DNA from 2 places in the Peribacillus sp. genome. Region 2 is predicted to be linked to the other one. Evidence: riboswitches for the same ligand, from Rfam matches in the RefSeq annotation. Region 2 holds a riboswitch; the other holds the start of a gene.

Region 1 (8,742 bases), on a different contig from region 2:
ACACGCGGTGTTTGCCCAGCTACCACTGGTTCAATCTTAATGTTCTTTGGATTTTCCAAGATTTTATCCAATGATCCATTGCCATCAAAATCCTTAGGCAAGGTAATCAATCCAGCTTCTTGTAAAAGTAAAAAGGCTCTGCCCATATTAGTGGCTTCGTTCGGTACCGCAATTGTGGCGCCATCCGGAAGATCTTCTATGCTTTTATGTTTTTCTGAGTATAGACCCATTGGTGCAATGACCGTTGTGGCAACAGGCGCTAGATCTAAATTACGTTCTTTAATAAATGCATTGAAATACGAAACGGTTTGAAAAGAATTTGCATCTAAGTCTCCCTCAGCCAGCGCAACATTTGGCTGCACATAATCAGAGAAACTCACCAGTTTAATTTCAATCCCTTCTTTTTCGGCTTTTTCGGCTACATATTTCCAAACTCGATCATCTGTCCCGCTAATGCCAATTTTCACTGTTTCTTTCTTATCCCCTGATCCTTCACTATCTCCACAAGCACTCAATACGGTCGAAAATACAGCTAATATGATAAATAAGAATAATTTTTTCATGTTTGCACTCTCCTCGTTAGTTTCTTCTGATTTTTTTTGCAAGTATATTTCCAAACGTCTGCATTCCTTGAACCATCAGAATAAGAATCACAACAGTAATGACCATGACTTGAGTATCAAATCGTTGATAACCATATGTAATCGCTAAATCACCTAAGCCTCCTCCTCCAACGGCTCCAGCCATTGCAGAGGCTCCAATTAACCCAATCGTCGCGATGGTAATTCCCAGAATAAGCGAACTTAACGCCTCAGGTATAAGGAATCGAAAAATAATTTGAAATGGTGTTGCTCCCATCGCTTCGGCCGCCTCAATAACCCCTGAATCAACTTCGAGCAAGGAGTTTTCAATTAACCTTGCAATATATGGTCCAGAATAAAAGACCAAAGGTACGACTGCTGCAGCTGTTCCAATCGAAGAACCTACTAATAATCTTGTTAAGGGTACGATTGCCACCATCAAGATAATAAACGGAATTGAACGGAAGATATTAACCACTGTACTTAGAATGGAAAAGATAAATCTATTTTCGAATAAATGTCCTTTTCTCGTAACGACTAATAAAATGCCGAGCGGGAGACCGATAATTACCGCGAATAATAGTGAGATACTGACCATTGAAACGGTTTCCCAAAAAGCTTCGATAATTTCTTCATTACTAACTCGCATCTGCAATAACCTCCCGTATGCTGACGTTCTCCTGCTGAATATGCAGATAAGCACGTTTAATTTCATTTTCTTGTCCGCGAAGTTCAACGATTAAGTGCCCAAATGGGACTCCTTGAAGTTCGGTAATATTCCCAAATAACACGTTAACATCAACATCGAACTTCTTAGCAATCTTCGATAACAAGGGCTGCCCGGAAGAAGCTCCTACAAAATTTATTTTAAACAGTTTTCCATTTGGATTGTGTTCTTGAACAAGAGTCCTGACCGATTCTGGAATGGAATCATTAAGGACAGAATGAACAAAGTTTTGCGCTGTTTTCGTTTGGGGATTTGAAAATATATCAAAGACAGTGCCAGATTCAATAATTTCTCCGCCTTCGATCACAGCGACCTTGTCGCAAATATCTCGTATCACAGACATTTCATGGGTAATCATCAAGATTGTTATCTTATATTCGGCATTAATTTTTTTCAAAAGTTTTAAAATCGAGCCCGTTGTTTGTGGATCAAGTGCCGATGTAGCTTCGTCACAAAGCAGAATAGATGGCTGTGTAGCCAGCGCCCGCGCAATACCAACACGCTGTTTTTGTCCACCTGAAAGTTGTTCTGGATAGGCACCTGCCTTATCGCTTAATCCAACGAACTTTAGCAGTTCTTCTACTCGTTGTTTGATTTGTTTCTTCGGTGCTCCTTCTAATACCAATGGCATTGCGATATTTGCAAACACTGTTTTTGATTGAAGGAGATTAAAATGCTGAAAGACCATCCCAATATTCCTTTTTACTTTTCGGATAGTAGAAGGAGATAGCGTTAATAGGTCTTGCCCATCAACCAGTACTCTTCCTCCTGTCGGCTTTTCTAAGAAATTAACACAGCGGATTAATGTACTTTTACCAGCACCGCTGAAGCCAATCACTCCAAATATTTCTCCTTTTTCTATGGTTAAGTTAATTCCATTAAGAGCCTTAAACGTCTTGTCCTTCGTGCGGTACTCTTTCTCCAATCCTTCGAATGTAATCATGATGCTCCCCCAATCTCATTTAAAAAACCCTCTTCTAAATAAGAAGAGGGTCTACGCAGCCCAAAGGCTGCCTCTTCTTATCTTTCAAGCTGAAAGCTTGCTGGAATTGGCACGGTACTAGTGTCCGCTGCCGAAGCTTCATTGGGCCAGTCCCTCAGCTTCTCTGGATAAGAAATTTATATAATTGTTTAACACTTACACACAAAAAACCTCTTCTGAAAATAGAAGAGGTTCCAATCAAAATATCCGATCAGTACGCTCTTATCTACCAAGCTATGCTTGTTGGAAGTAGCACAGTATTCTAAAAAGAATCTGCTGCTGAGGTATCGACGGGCCAAATCCCTACACCTCTCTGGATAAGAATGCATATTAAGTTAATACAATCTTACAAATACTTACCTTGTTTGTCAACATACTTTTTGACTATTCTTTTTTTTAAAATCATTTAAACAATTCGTTATGTTCTGGTCTTGACATATTTTTAGGCTATATGATACGATTTATTCCAAGTAAACAAGTGGGAATAATTGAATTTCGAGTGAATTCCCTTCATACACGTATATCAAGAGTGAACGAGAGAACTGGCTCATAGACTTCACAGCAACCTCCAAACGGAAAGGTGCTCCCACCAGCAAAGCTATGCTTTGGTTGATGAAATCGGTTAAAACCCTCTTCTCAACTTGAAGAAGGTTTTTTATTTTGAAAGGAGAATATCTAATGTCAAACTCGACGATTATTTCCGGCGCTGAATCATTCTTCATACCCGGAAACCATACTGGGATTCTAATTTGTCACGGTTTTAATGGTAGCCCGCAAAGTATCGCATATATTGGTGAATGTTTCGCTAAGGCGGGATTCACTGTATACGCCCCGCTTCTAAAAGGACACGGCACGTGCGCAGAAGATATGGAGACTTGTTGTTACCAAGATTGGATTCAAAATATACACGATGCATACAACACACTGAAGAAAACCTGTTCAAATATAGTTGTAATGGGTCAGTCAATGGGCGGCGCATTAGCCTTAACATTAGCAGAAACGGAAGCATGCAGCGGCATTATCACGCTAAACGCTGCCCTTGAAGTCCCTTGGTATGAAACATTTAAACACGCAGATGCACCGAGGTTCATTCTAGAGGGAAAACCAGATATTCATGATCCTGCTGCGTATGAAATTACTTACCCCTCAGTTCCGCTTAAAGCAGTTCAACAATTACTGCTTTTAATGCAAAATTTACGGCAAAAGCTCCATCACGTTTCCTGTCCTGTTCTCATATGCAGCTCACCTGATGACCACGTTGTTCCGTCTTATTGCTCGATCGAGATTTTCAAAAGCATCGCATCCACTGAAAAGGAACGTATCGATTTACCTTCTTCCTATCATGTAGCATCCCTAGACTATGATAAAGATAAAATTGTGGAGGCATCACTTTCCTTTATAGAGCGGCATGTCCATAAAAAAATGGCTTCATAATAATCCAAAATTGTTTACTCTCTCCCCAAACCGGGTAAAGTATATTATCACGCTAAAGAGGAGGAATTTTATATGAGTGGATTATCTGATAAGGTAAAAGGCACTGTAAATAAAGTCAAAGGCGAGGCCAAAGATCAAGCTGGTAACGCACAGAATGATCCTTCCCTACAAGCAGAAGGAAAAGCAGATAAAGTAAAAGGCAGTATTCAAAAAGGTATCGGAAAATTAAAAGATTAAGCTATAACCATATAAAAACCGGCTCCCTAAGTGGAGCCGGTTTTTTAATTCAAAAAACAATAAAAATAGGTTTATTTTTATGTCAGCAGGGTAAATGAAGTGTATATAGGCATTTTGCTCTCATGGCTCTTTTGACTTGAGCCATGTTTTTTTATGGTTGCTTATCTTGATTTTCAATACTCTCTAATTATATTTGTATACAAAAGTACGTTATAATAAAAATATTACACCATTATCTAACAAATAACCTACTTGATTCTATACCCAATCATTTATTACGTATTTTTTGTTAAGTCTAAAGGAGAAGCAGAGAATGAAAATTCTAATCGTTGATGACAATCAGGTAAATCTTTTTGTTATAGAAAAAATTTTAAAGCGTGCGGGATATGAAGACTTCACCTCCTTGACTTCGGCTCAAGAAATGTATGATTACTTACAGGTGGACAGCCCCATTCCTAAAGAGTCAACAGTCGATATTATTCTCCTCGACATTATGATGCCTGATATCGATGGAATTACAGCTTGCAGAAAGCTTCAAAGTATTCCACATTTAAAAGATATTCCAGTCATCTTTGTTACCGCCCTCGAAGATTCTAATAAGGTAGCAGAAGCCTTAGATGTCGGCGGAATTGATTATATATTAAAGCCTATCAACAAAATCGACCTGCTCGCACGAATTCGAGTTGGTCTTCGTTTAAAATATGAAAAAGACTGGCATCGAATGCAGGATGAAAAAATTCGCAATGAGCTTGACTTATCCATGCAGGTACAAAGCAGTTTATTGAGTGAACCGGTTGCAAATGATCACCTGCTCATTAAGGCGTCTTATTTACCTGCCAACAAACTCGCGGGTGATATGTACTACTGGCACCAAATCGATAAAGACCGTTACGCTATCATCCTATTAGATATGATGGGACACGGAATTACTGCCTCACTCGTATGTATGTTTATTTCTTCTGTATTGCGCGATGCGATCCGTACCCATACAGATCCTACAGCCGTCATAACAGAATTAAACCGGTGGATGAATCTTCTTAATAAAGAAGATAATGAAGTGCATTATTATTTCACAGCTATCTATATGATCATTGATACCAACGAGAAAACAGTGGAATATGTGAATGCAGGGCATCCTCCTGGTTTTGCTAGAATTGATGATGGAGAGATTCATCCTCTATCCATTGGAAGCTGTCCCGTCGGATTCTTCCCTGAAATGAAAATTGAGAAAGCAACTCTTTCCTATAAAGATAAAATTCAACTACTTTTATTTACCGATGGTGTAATGGAAGCTGTTGAAAAGGAAGGAACCGATGGTCTTGAACAACTGAAAGCAGTCGTATCAGAGAAATGGCTTGATTGTTCGAACGAAGAGCCAATAAACTTCGTCTTGCCCCAAGAATTTCAGCAAGATCAACCCGATGATATGTGCGTAGTGTTTATCCAAGCCCATTAAAAAAACGAGTATGCCTTAAGGGCATACTCGTTTTTTATAATTTTTTATATATTTTTTCTCTGCAGTCAAAGTCGGAATATTTTTCAGAGTAATCCATGGTTCTTAATGTTTCTTTGTTTCCTACTCCTAGGAATCCACCTTTACATAAACTATCATAAAATAGTTGATTAACGCTTTCCTGCAATTCGCTGTTGAAATAAATCATTACGTTCCGGCACATAATGACATGAAATTCATTAAACGAACCGTCTGTAACAAGATTATGCTGAAAAAAGGTGATATTTTTCAGCAGCAATGGATTCAAGTAGGCAAATTGATAATCTGTAGTATAGTACTCAGAAAAAGCCTGACTACCGCCTGATTGCAGATAATTCTTCGTGTACGACTGCATTCTATTCAAGGGAAGAATACCTTTTCCAGCTTGTTCGAGAACTCTTTCATTCATGTCAGTAGCGTAAATCTTCGAGCGATCATACAGACCTTCTTCCTCGAGAAGAATAGCCATTGAAAAGGCTTCTTCTCCTGTTGAACAACCAGCATGCCATATTCTTATTTCAGGAAATTCCCGAAGAATAGGGATAACTTTAGTCCGAAATGATTTGAAAAAATCTGGGTCCCGAAACATTTCCGTAACATTAATCGAGAAGTCACTTATCAATTTCTCGACAAACCCTTTATCATACAATACTTTTTCTATCATACCGCTAATCGTACGGACTCGGTCAAGCCTCATACGATTATCAATACGCCTTTTAATCGAAGACCTCATATACTGGTTAAAGTCAAAACCAGAAACCCGATAAACGGCTTGAAGCAATAAGTCTATCTCCAGTTCTTCCCGTTCTTCTTGGTTCAATTGGTCCTTCATGAACGTACCGCCTGCCTTTTCTATTTCCCCTGTTAATTCGTCAGCCATACCCGTAATACAGAAAGAAGCTGATCCATTTTCAATGGTTTACTTACATAATCCGATGCCCCAGCCTTCAAGCATTTCTCTCGATCGCCTTTCATCGCTTTTGCTGTCAACGCAATTATCGGCAATTCTTCATAAATCCCTTCACTCCGTATACGACGCATGGTTTCATATCCATCCATCTCAGGCATCATAATATCCATTAATATTGCGTCAATACTATAACCATTTTTTAGGATTTCCAAACATTCCATACCATTTTCAGCAGTAATGATTTCCATTCCTTCGCGCTCTAAGGCATATTTTAATGCATAAATATTCCGGTGATCGTCATCTACAACTAGCACCTTTTTATTTTTAAATAAGTTAGTCGTATTAGTATCCAAAATTATTTCATCATCATCATCATCACTGATATTAATCTGAATTTCGACATTCGTTTCAGCTGATGGCACGGCCGTCCCCGCAGCCACTTCCTCTATTTGTGCAGCAGCGCTGTTTTCTCCGCTTACACCTTCTGGAAGGCTCGGAATAAATAACGTAAATTCACTGCCTCGGCCTTCTTCACTATCTACGATTACCCAACCGCCAAGAAGTTTTGCAAATTCTCGACATATCGAAAGACCAAGTCCTGTACCGCCGTATTTTCTCATAGTGGCGCCGTTTACCTGCTGGAATGATTCAAAAATCTGTTCTTGTTTTTCTTTCGGAATACCAATTCCAGTATCTGCCACTTTAATTTCAACCCAATTATTTGCCCCGCTAGTATTGATAAACTGTGCAACCTGCTCTTCTTCAGCAAGTTTAATGTGGACAGAAACAGATCCTTCTTCTGTGAATTTAATTGCATTTGAAAGCAGGTTTTTTAAAATCTGCTGGAAACGCTGTTGGTCGGTAAAGAAGATATCTGGTACATTCTTATCTTTTTTCACAGTAAATTCTAATCCCTTTTTAGCTGCCACGTGCTCAAAATTACGAATTAACGAGTCAGGAAGCTCACTAAGGTTGGTTTCTTCAAATACAACATCCAGTTTCCCAACTTCAACTTTGGATAAATCCAAAATATCATTTATTAACGATAGAAGGTCTTGACCTGACGTGTTAATCACGCGGGCAAATTCCTGTTGTTCACTTGAAAGACCCGTCTCAGTCTGATCAGATAACATTTCAGATAGTATAAGGATACTATTCAATGGAGTACGTAATTCATGTGACATGTTTGCCAGGAATTCAGATTTATACTTTGAGCTTAATTTAAGCTCTTCAGTTTGAGCTTCTAAGCTTACTTTAACTCGTTGTAATTCCTTAGATTTCTCTTCAGTATCACGGTTTCGTTCTTCAAGCTGTTCGTTGATCATTCGTAATTCTTCAGCTTGTGTCTGAAGTTCTTCTGATTGCGCCTGCATTTCTTCTGATTGTGCTTGCAGCTCTTCTGACTGAGCCTGTAATTCTTCTGTTTGAGCTTGTGATTCCTTCAATAGACGTTCAATTTCCATTCGTCCCTGAACACTATTAATTGTGATCCCCAATGTTTCGACAACTCTACTCAATAAAGTTTGTTGTTGTTCAGTGAATGGTTCTAAACTGCCAAGCTCAATTACAGCAATCACTTCTTCTTCAAAGATGACTGGCGTAATAAAAATACTCTTAGGCTTCGCTTCACCTAAACCGGTTGTCACCACTTTAAAATCATCGGGTACATGGTTAATAATCTGTGAACGCTTCTCCAGAATACATTGTCCAATGAGGCCTTCACCCGGCTTGAATTCTACTCGGCCTGCTTCTTCCCCATTTCCTGCAAATGAAGACAGTTTAACAAAGGTTGTATCTTCACCTTGACCGCGTTTAACATAAAACGCACCAAGTGATGCCCCCATCATAGGAGTTAGACGCGTTATGAAACGATGACCCAGTGCTTCCATATCCACAATCCTTTGGTACATCGTGGCCATATCAGCCAGTCTTGTTTGAACCCAATTTTGATTGCTGATCTTGCTTGTAAATTCTTTTTCTTTTTTATTATATGTTTCCAGAGAACCTGCCATCTCATTAAACGACTCAGCAATTTCACCTATTTCGTCATTTGTTTGAACAGAAATCCTTGGTAAGTTCGATAAATTTTTAAAGTCAATTTGCTTAATAACTTCAGTAATAGACTGTAAGTTATTCGATGTACTCTTTATCATCCAAATCACCGTTGCTGCGATGACTATAATACTTAAACTAACCGCAATAATAATAAAATTAATCAAATCATTGTATGTTGTTGTTGCTTCACTCAGTGCATTATTCATTAAGCTTTCCTGATAATCTTTGAAGTCTTCAATACTCTCCATGACTTTCAGACGCTTACTGCTTTGATCTGCCATCAATCTTGTCAGTGACACTGCAGAAGAACCTTTAACACTCTGC
Region 2 (5,670 bases):
AGTATAAGGGGCTCTTTATCATCGATTTTTGCAGTAAGTAAATAGGCACCCTGCTTGGCTTTTGTCTTCATTCGAACAACCCATTCACCAGCTTCCATATTCGTTTGTCTTAACGTATGAACATACGCCAGCTAGGAAAGAGGTTTCTCCTTTTGAAGCCTGCGAAACTAGGAAACGAGGGTAAGTGACTCCTGATGGAGATATTAATTCAATTTCCACATCTGGGCTTGATGTATAGAGTGTGATATGACCATGTTCAGTTGCTTCATTCAGGGAAATAGATTGTTCAATCCATTTATTGGTTTGTAATGGACCGCCGTGAATACGTTGAGTGTGCAGCGTTGAGATATTTTCTTCTTCTTCAACAGGCTGTTCACTTAAACTAGCAATGCCCGCAGTAGACGAAGTCCGCAAATAGGATTCAATTCTTGAAAAAACGGCGGAGCCTGTACGAATATTGTCATGATCATAGTTGGAATCAGTAAATAGATGGGTGCCGTATGGTAATTTTGAACTCCAAACATTGACGAGCCCGTCATTATCACCATAGGAAGAGAGATACAGTCCGCCAAATGATAGAGCGGAAAACGCTGGTCCTTGGTTGGTGCCGGTTAGGGTGTAGTATTTGTTCTTTCTAGAATTCACATGATTGTCTATCGCTGAGCGAAATTCAGCCATCTGGCCAATTTGCAAGGAATAGGTACCTTCATCATTTGCTCCTAGTAGAGAACCGAGCCAGCCAGCGTACCAGCTATAAGCCAAATCAGCTAAATTAGAACCATGATGCGGCGAGGCAAGCGTGATAACTCGTCCAACATATTGGTGCGCACCATAAGAAACAAGAGCACTTGTGTATCTGGACCGCCTTTACTATGAGCGATGATATTCACTTTTTTTCCGCCAAAGTGGACATTGATTTGAGCGAGTTTGGCAGCTAGTAGTTTTCCGTTTTTGTATTGATTGGAAGACCCATTTCCGGCAGCATCATAAAGCTGAACAAAAACAGTTGGATAGCCTGCTTCGTATGCTTTTGTATACATATCATTCACCATGGTATTCCGTTTCACCGTACCAGCTTGTGGAAGACCCGTTTTTCCCTTGAACAAAAACAATCGGCGGTTTACTAGAATTATAATTAGGTGGTGTACTTCCGAGAAACCAATCTCCAGGTGTAAAACTCTCACTTGGAGGTTTTAGTTTGCCATAGGGCTGAATTACTTCAGCTGACGTTTTCGATGATGAATCAATAAACAAATATAATGACATGAATAAAGTAACCACAATCAGTCGAATCCACATTCTTTTCATTAACATTCCTCCTTAATCTATGACTCTCAGTGTTAATTCAGGCGACAAACAAGTAAATCCTCTAATTTTTTCTAAAATGAGAGACTAAGGCTAGCAGGGAATATGGGAAAACAGGCTAAACTGACCGGATTTAAAAAATGATATGGTGCTAGAGATAGAGCGAGTTTCAAGACTGACGGATCACGGCAATGGTTCTGTGCAGAACGGAGGGAAAAGTGTGCAAAGCAGCCAATTTACTGTGCAATTGGGGGTGAAAGCTGTGCATAATATGGAAAAATCTGTGCACTTCAAGCGATTTTCTGTGCAAAAGTGGAAGCAACCTATCGATATAAGAAATACTATTGTAGTTCGTCACAAAGAAAAGACTGCCGAGCGTTTCTCGGCAGCCTTCGGAGAGGATTGGTTAGGGCAGTCTAATGATAGGTAAAGGATATCTGATGTTAAAAATACACCAACAGGAGGCAGGGCATTAGTAGTTTGACTTATTTGGTCATTTGCGGAATGCTGGCTATAGCTGACATCTGTGGTTGCGAGCCAATTTCCATATTCGTTGTAAAGGGGGTGTCTTTGATATAATGTCGGACTCAATGCATGGATCCTCATAGATAGATAGCGTTCTGGCAAATGGGGCATAAGGAGTATTAAAGGTAATCTGATTAAAATTTCATCCTACGTGCCGTTAAAAGGGAGCTGTGTGCGTAGGAAATTAGAAGTCCCGACAATTTGATTGTCAGTAATCGAATTGTTAATAAACTCTCATCGTACAATTGGTCCGCCAACCATAGGATCGCTCCTGTTAGTAACCGAAATAATGCAGTATATGAAAAGGATTCAGAAGTATCCACTGACTATATAAACAAAAAGTATTAACACTGCATTCCAAAAGATGGTTTGTGCTATAATGCCTATACATTCCTAAAATTGGTTTAGTTTAAATTTTCAGACGAGGAATAGTGAGTAGTAAGGGGGGGGCCTTATGTTTAAAGCCGTTGAACCTATTTATGTGTTAACTCAAATATTAATTGTCCTCTTTCCTATTTTTGTTTATCAACTATTTATTAATGATCGTAATAAACCGTATAAAAAAGGACCAGATGTTAAATTGACTCTCATTCTTTTAGCTATGGTTATATTAACCATGTCTTTTCCAGTACGTTTTTCTGAGGGGTATATATATGATTTTAGAATTGTTCCTTTTATTATTGCCTTTTTATACGGAGGAGTAGCTCCAGGGTTACTGACGTTGATCACGTTACTAGTCTTTCGTTTTTTTGTTGGAGGAGAAGGATTTTATCATGTACTCATTTGTTATTCGATAGCCACTGTGATTTTACTCTATTATATGAACCGATATGACGCTCTTCAAATGAAACATAAAATTGTGGTGTCTAGTTCTGTGTTCTGGATAATGACCTTTACATTAGTTATGATTTATTTAAAGACAAAGGAATTTAATCAAATTCCATTTTTGCTGTTTTATTTTTTTATTTCCTGGATTTGTTTATTAATGGTTATCTATACCATTGAGAATGTTCAACAAAAACGAACCATCGATTTAGAACTTCAGCGTGCCGAAAAATTAAACGTAATCAGTCAGCTGGCGGCTTCTGTAGCGCATGAAGTTCGAAATCCAATGACCTCTGTCCGCGGATTTTTACAGCTATTAAATGAAGATGAAGCAAGTACCAAAACACAGAAAAATTATATAACCATCGCGATTGATGAATTGGATCATGCTCAAGGGATTATTAATGATTATTTATCTTTAGCAAAACCACACAATGAAGAGAAAACGCTATTAAATCTTTCTATTGAAGTGAAAAAAGCGATTGAACTCATGACTTCTTTTTCGACTATTCTCGATATAGATATAAAATCAGAACTAGAGGAAAACCTCTACATTCAAGGAAATAGAGGAGAAGTTAAACAGGCCTTAATAAATATTATCAAAAATGGAATAGAATCAATGGATATGGGTGGTTTACTGGACGTGAAGTTGTATAAAGCGGCTGGGTTCGTGTTTATTGAGATTAAAGATACAGGAAAAGGGATGACGGAAAGTCAGTTAAAGAAAATAGGAACGCCTTTTTACACAACAAAAGAAAAAGGGACAGGTATTGGTTTGACGATTACGTACCAGCTCATCCATTCGATGAGAGGATTCATTAGTGTAGAGAGTAAGCTTGGGAAAGGAACCACATTTACGATTACATTCCCTATTAAAAACTAACTTTGTTTTCAGAATAATCTTGACAGTTTGGGTGAGCAGTTGTAAAGTAAACCTATTCACTAACTTAATAGTCACTTTCTTATCAAGAGAGGTGGAGGGACTAGCCCTTTGAAGCCTCAGCAGCAGACTTATTGTAAGTACTGTGCTAATTCTAGTAGCGTAAGCTTGAAGATAAGAAGAGACAGCCTTTTGGCTGAGAACCTCTTCTTTTTTCAGATAGGGGTTTTTTCTTTGTCCTTTTTTTAAAAAAGTCTGGAGGGGTAAAATGACGAATGAATTGAGTAAGGCGTTTGACTTGATTAAACAAAAACAGTGGATTGACCTCACACATACGTTTGGACCGGATTCACCACATTTTGCATCGTTTGAGGAAGCAAAAATAAGTACTCTTTTCAATCATGATGATGGATTTTTCGCCCAAAATTTTTCATTTGCCGGGCAATATGGAACACACATAGATGCCCCCATCCATTTTGTTCGGGACACACGCTTCCTAGAAGAATTAACACTTAAAGAATTAGTCCTCCCGCTTGTTGTTATTGATAAGTCAAAAGAATCCGCTGATAATCATGATTTTTCTTTACGTGCTGTTGATATCTTGGCATTCGAAGCAGAGCATGGAAAGATTGACGAAGGTACATTTGTTGCTTTGAGGACCGATTGGAGTAAACGTTGGCCAAATCAAGAGGCATTCGAAAATAAAGATGAACAGGGAAATAACCATTCACCTGGATGGTCAGTAGAAGCATTAGAATTCTTATTCCAAGAGAGACAAATTAAAGCGATTGGTCATGAAACATTCGATACTGACGCCAGTATTGACTATCAAAAAAACGGTTCTCTATTAGCTGAATATTATGTTCTTGAACAAGATACCTATCAAATTGAATTACTGACAAACTTAGATAAGGTGCCGGCAAAAGGTGCAGTTATTTTTAATATCGTACCGAAACCAGAAAAAGCTTCCGGCTTCCCAGTTCGATCATTTGCTATCCTACCCTAGAAGAGAAAGAAGGAACTCAACATGTCTATTACACTAACAAAAGCACCCTTTAAAGCAGATCACGTTGGGAGTCTATTACGTCCGGAGTCATTAAAGACAGCAAGAAAAGAATTTAAAGAAGGCAAAATAACACTTGAACAATTGCGTGAAATCGAAACAAAGGAAATTAAACGAGTGGTTGATAAACAGATTGAGGTTGGATTAGAAGTTGTCACAGATGGAGAATTTAGACGTACGTGGTGGCATTTTGACTTTTTAGAGCATTTAACTGGAATTGAGGGCTTTATACCAGACACAGGCCTTCAATTCAAGGGAGTAGAAACGGAGAAATACTCTTTACGAAATATAGGGAAAATTTCATTTAATCCTTCTCATCCATTTATTAAAGATTTTATTATCTTTAATGATATCGTTGCCGGTCGTGCTGCCGCTAAACAAACCATTCCCAGCCCAAATCAGTTATTTACAAACGGAACCCGTAATGAAGAAATTTATCCAGACATTGAGGATTATGCGAACGATATTATCAAAACGTACAAAGCTGCATTAAAAGCTTTTTATGATCATGGTGTGAGGTATTTACAGTTAGATGATGTATATATTGCGGGGCTTTCTTCTCCAGAGGTGACCTATCAGGACGGGAAATATTCCAGAGAATATTTAACCGATTTAGCACTAAGAGTGATTAATGAAGTGCTAGAAGGTAAACCCAAGGATTTAGTGGTCACTACTCATTTATGTCGTGGAAATTATCAATCTACCTATCGTTTTGGAGGCAGCTACGAGCTTATTGCACCGACCCTTCTAGCCAAAGAAAAAGTAGATGGATTCTTCTTGGAATATGATGATCATCGTTCAGGAGATTTCGAACCATTAAAACATATTCCGAATGGCGGAGCTCAAGTCGTTTTAGGAGTCGTTACTTCCAAACATGGCGAACTAGAAGATAAAGACGCCATCAAATCACGGATCAAAGAGGCGGCACAATATGTACCACATGAACAATTGTGTTTAAGCCCGCAATGCGGATTTGCTTCAACCCATCATGGAAATAAACTGACAGAAGAACAGCAATGGGAAAAGCTGAAATTCATTGTGAATGTGTCAAAAGAAGTATGGAACGAATAGT

Evidence for each region. Region 2 has a riboswitch for S-adenosylmethionine ahead of AC52RT_RS08280 (cyclase family protein). Riboswitches for the same ligand answer to the same signal wherever they lie in the genome.
Region 1: another riboswitch for S-adenosylmethionine. It lies ahead of AC52RT_RS02900 (alpha/beta hydrolase); the one in region 2 lies ahead of AC52RT_RS08280 (cyclase family protein).

What each region holds. Positions count from the first base shown of each region.
Region 1 is NZ_JAZVJO010000088.1:10,898-19,639, reverse strand. It holds gene AC52RT_RS02915 (MetQ/NlpA family ABC transporter substrate-binding protein) at 1-563, opposite strand, end outside; gene AC52RT_RS02910 (methionine ABC transporter permease) at 580-1,230, opposite strand; gene AC52RT_RS02905 (methionine ABC transporter ATP-binding protein) at 1,220-2,251, opposite strand; SAM riboswitch class I at 2,326-2,425, opposite strand; SAM riboswitch class I at 2,510-2,614, opposite strand; SAM riboswitch class I at 2,808-2,909, shown strand; gene AC52RT_RS02900 (alpha/beta hydrolase) at 2,969-3,724, shown strand; gene AC52RT_RS02895 (CsbD family protein) at 3,797-3,961, shown strand; gene AC52RT_RS02890 (PP2C family protein-serine/threonine phosphatase) at 4,275-5,417, shown strand; gene AC52RT_RS02885 (CheR family methyltransferase) at 5,452-6,285, opposite strand; gene AC52RT_RS02880 (ATP-binding protein) at 6,318-8,742, opposite strand, start outside.
Region 2 is NZ_JAZVJO010000263.1:292-5,961, reverse strand. It holds partial or broken gene AC52RT_RS08310 (hypothetical protein) at 1-98, opposite strand, end outside; gene AC52RT_RS08305 (hypothetical protein) at 85-762, opposite strand; gene AC52RT_RS08300 (esterase/lipase family protein) at 768-1,067, opposite strand; gene AC52RT_RS08295 (hypothetical protein) at 1,042-1,308, opposite strand; gene AC52RT_RS08290 (hypothetical protein) at 1,526-1,735, shown strand; gene AC52RT_RS08285 (ATP-binding protein) at 2,285-3,538, shown strand; SAM riboswitch class I at 3,615-3,716, shown strand; gene AC52RT_RS08280 (cyclase family protein) at 3,804-4,541, shown strand; gene AC52RT_RS08275 (5-methyltetrahydropteroyltriglutamate--homocysteine S-methyltransferase) at 4,563-5,669, shown strand.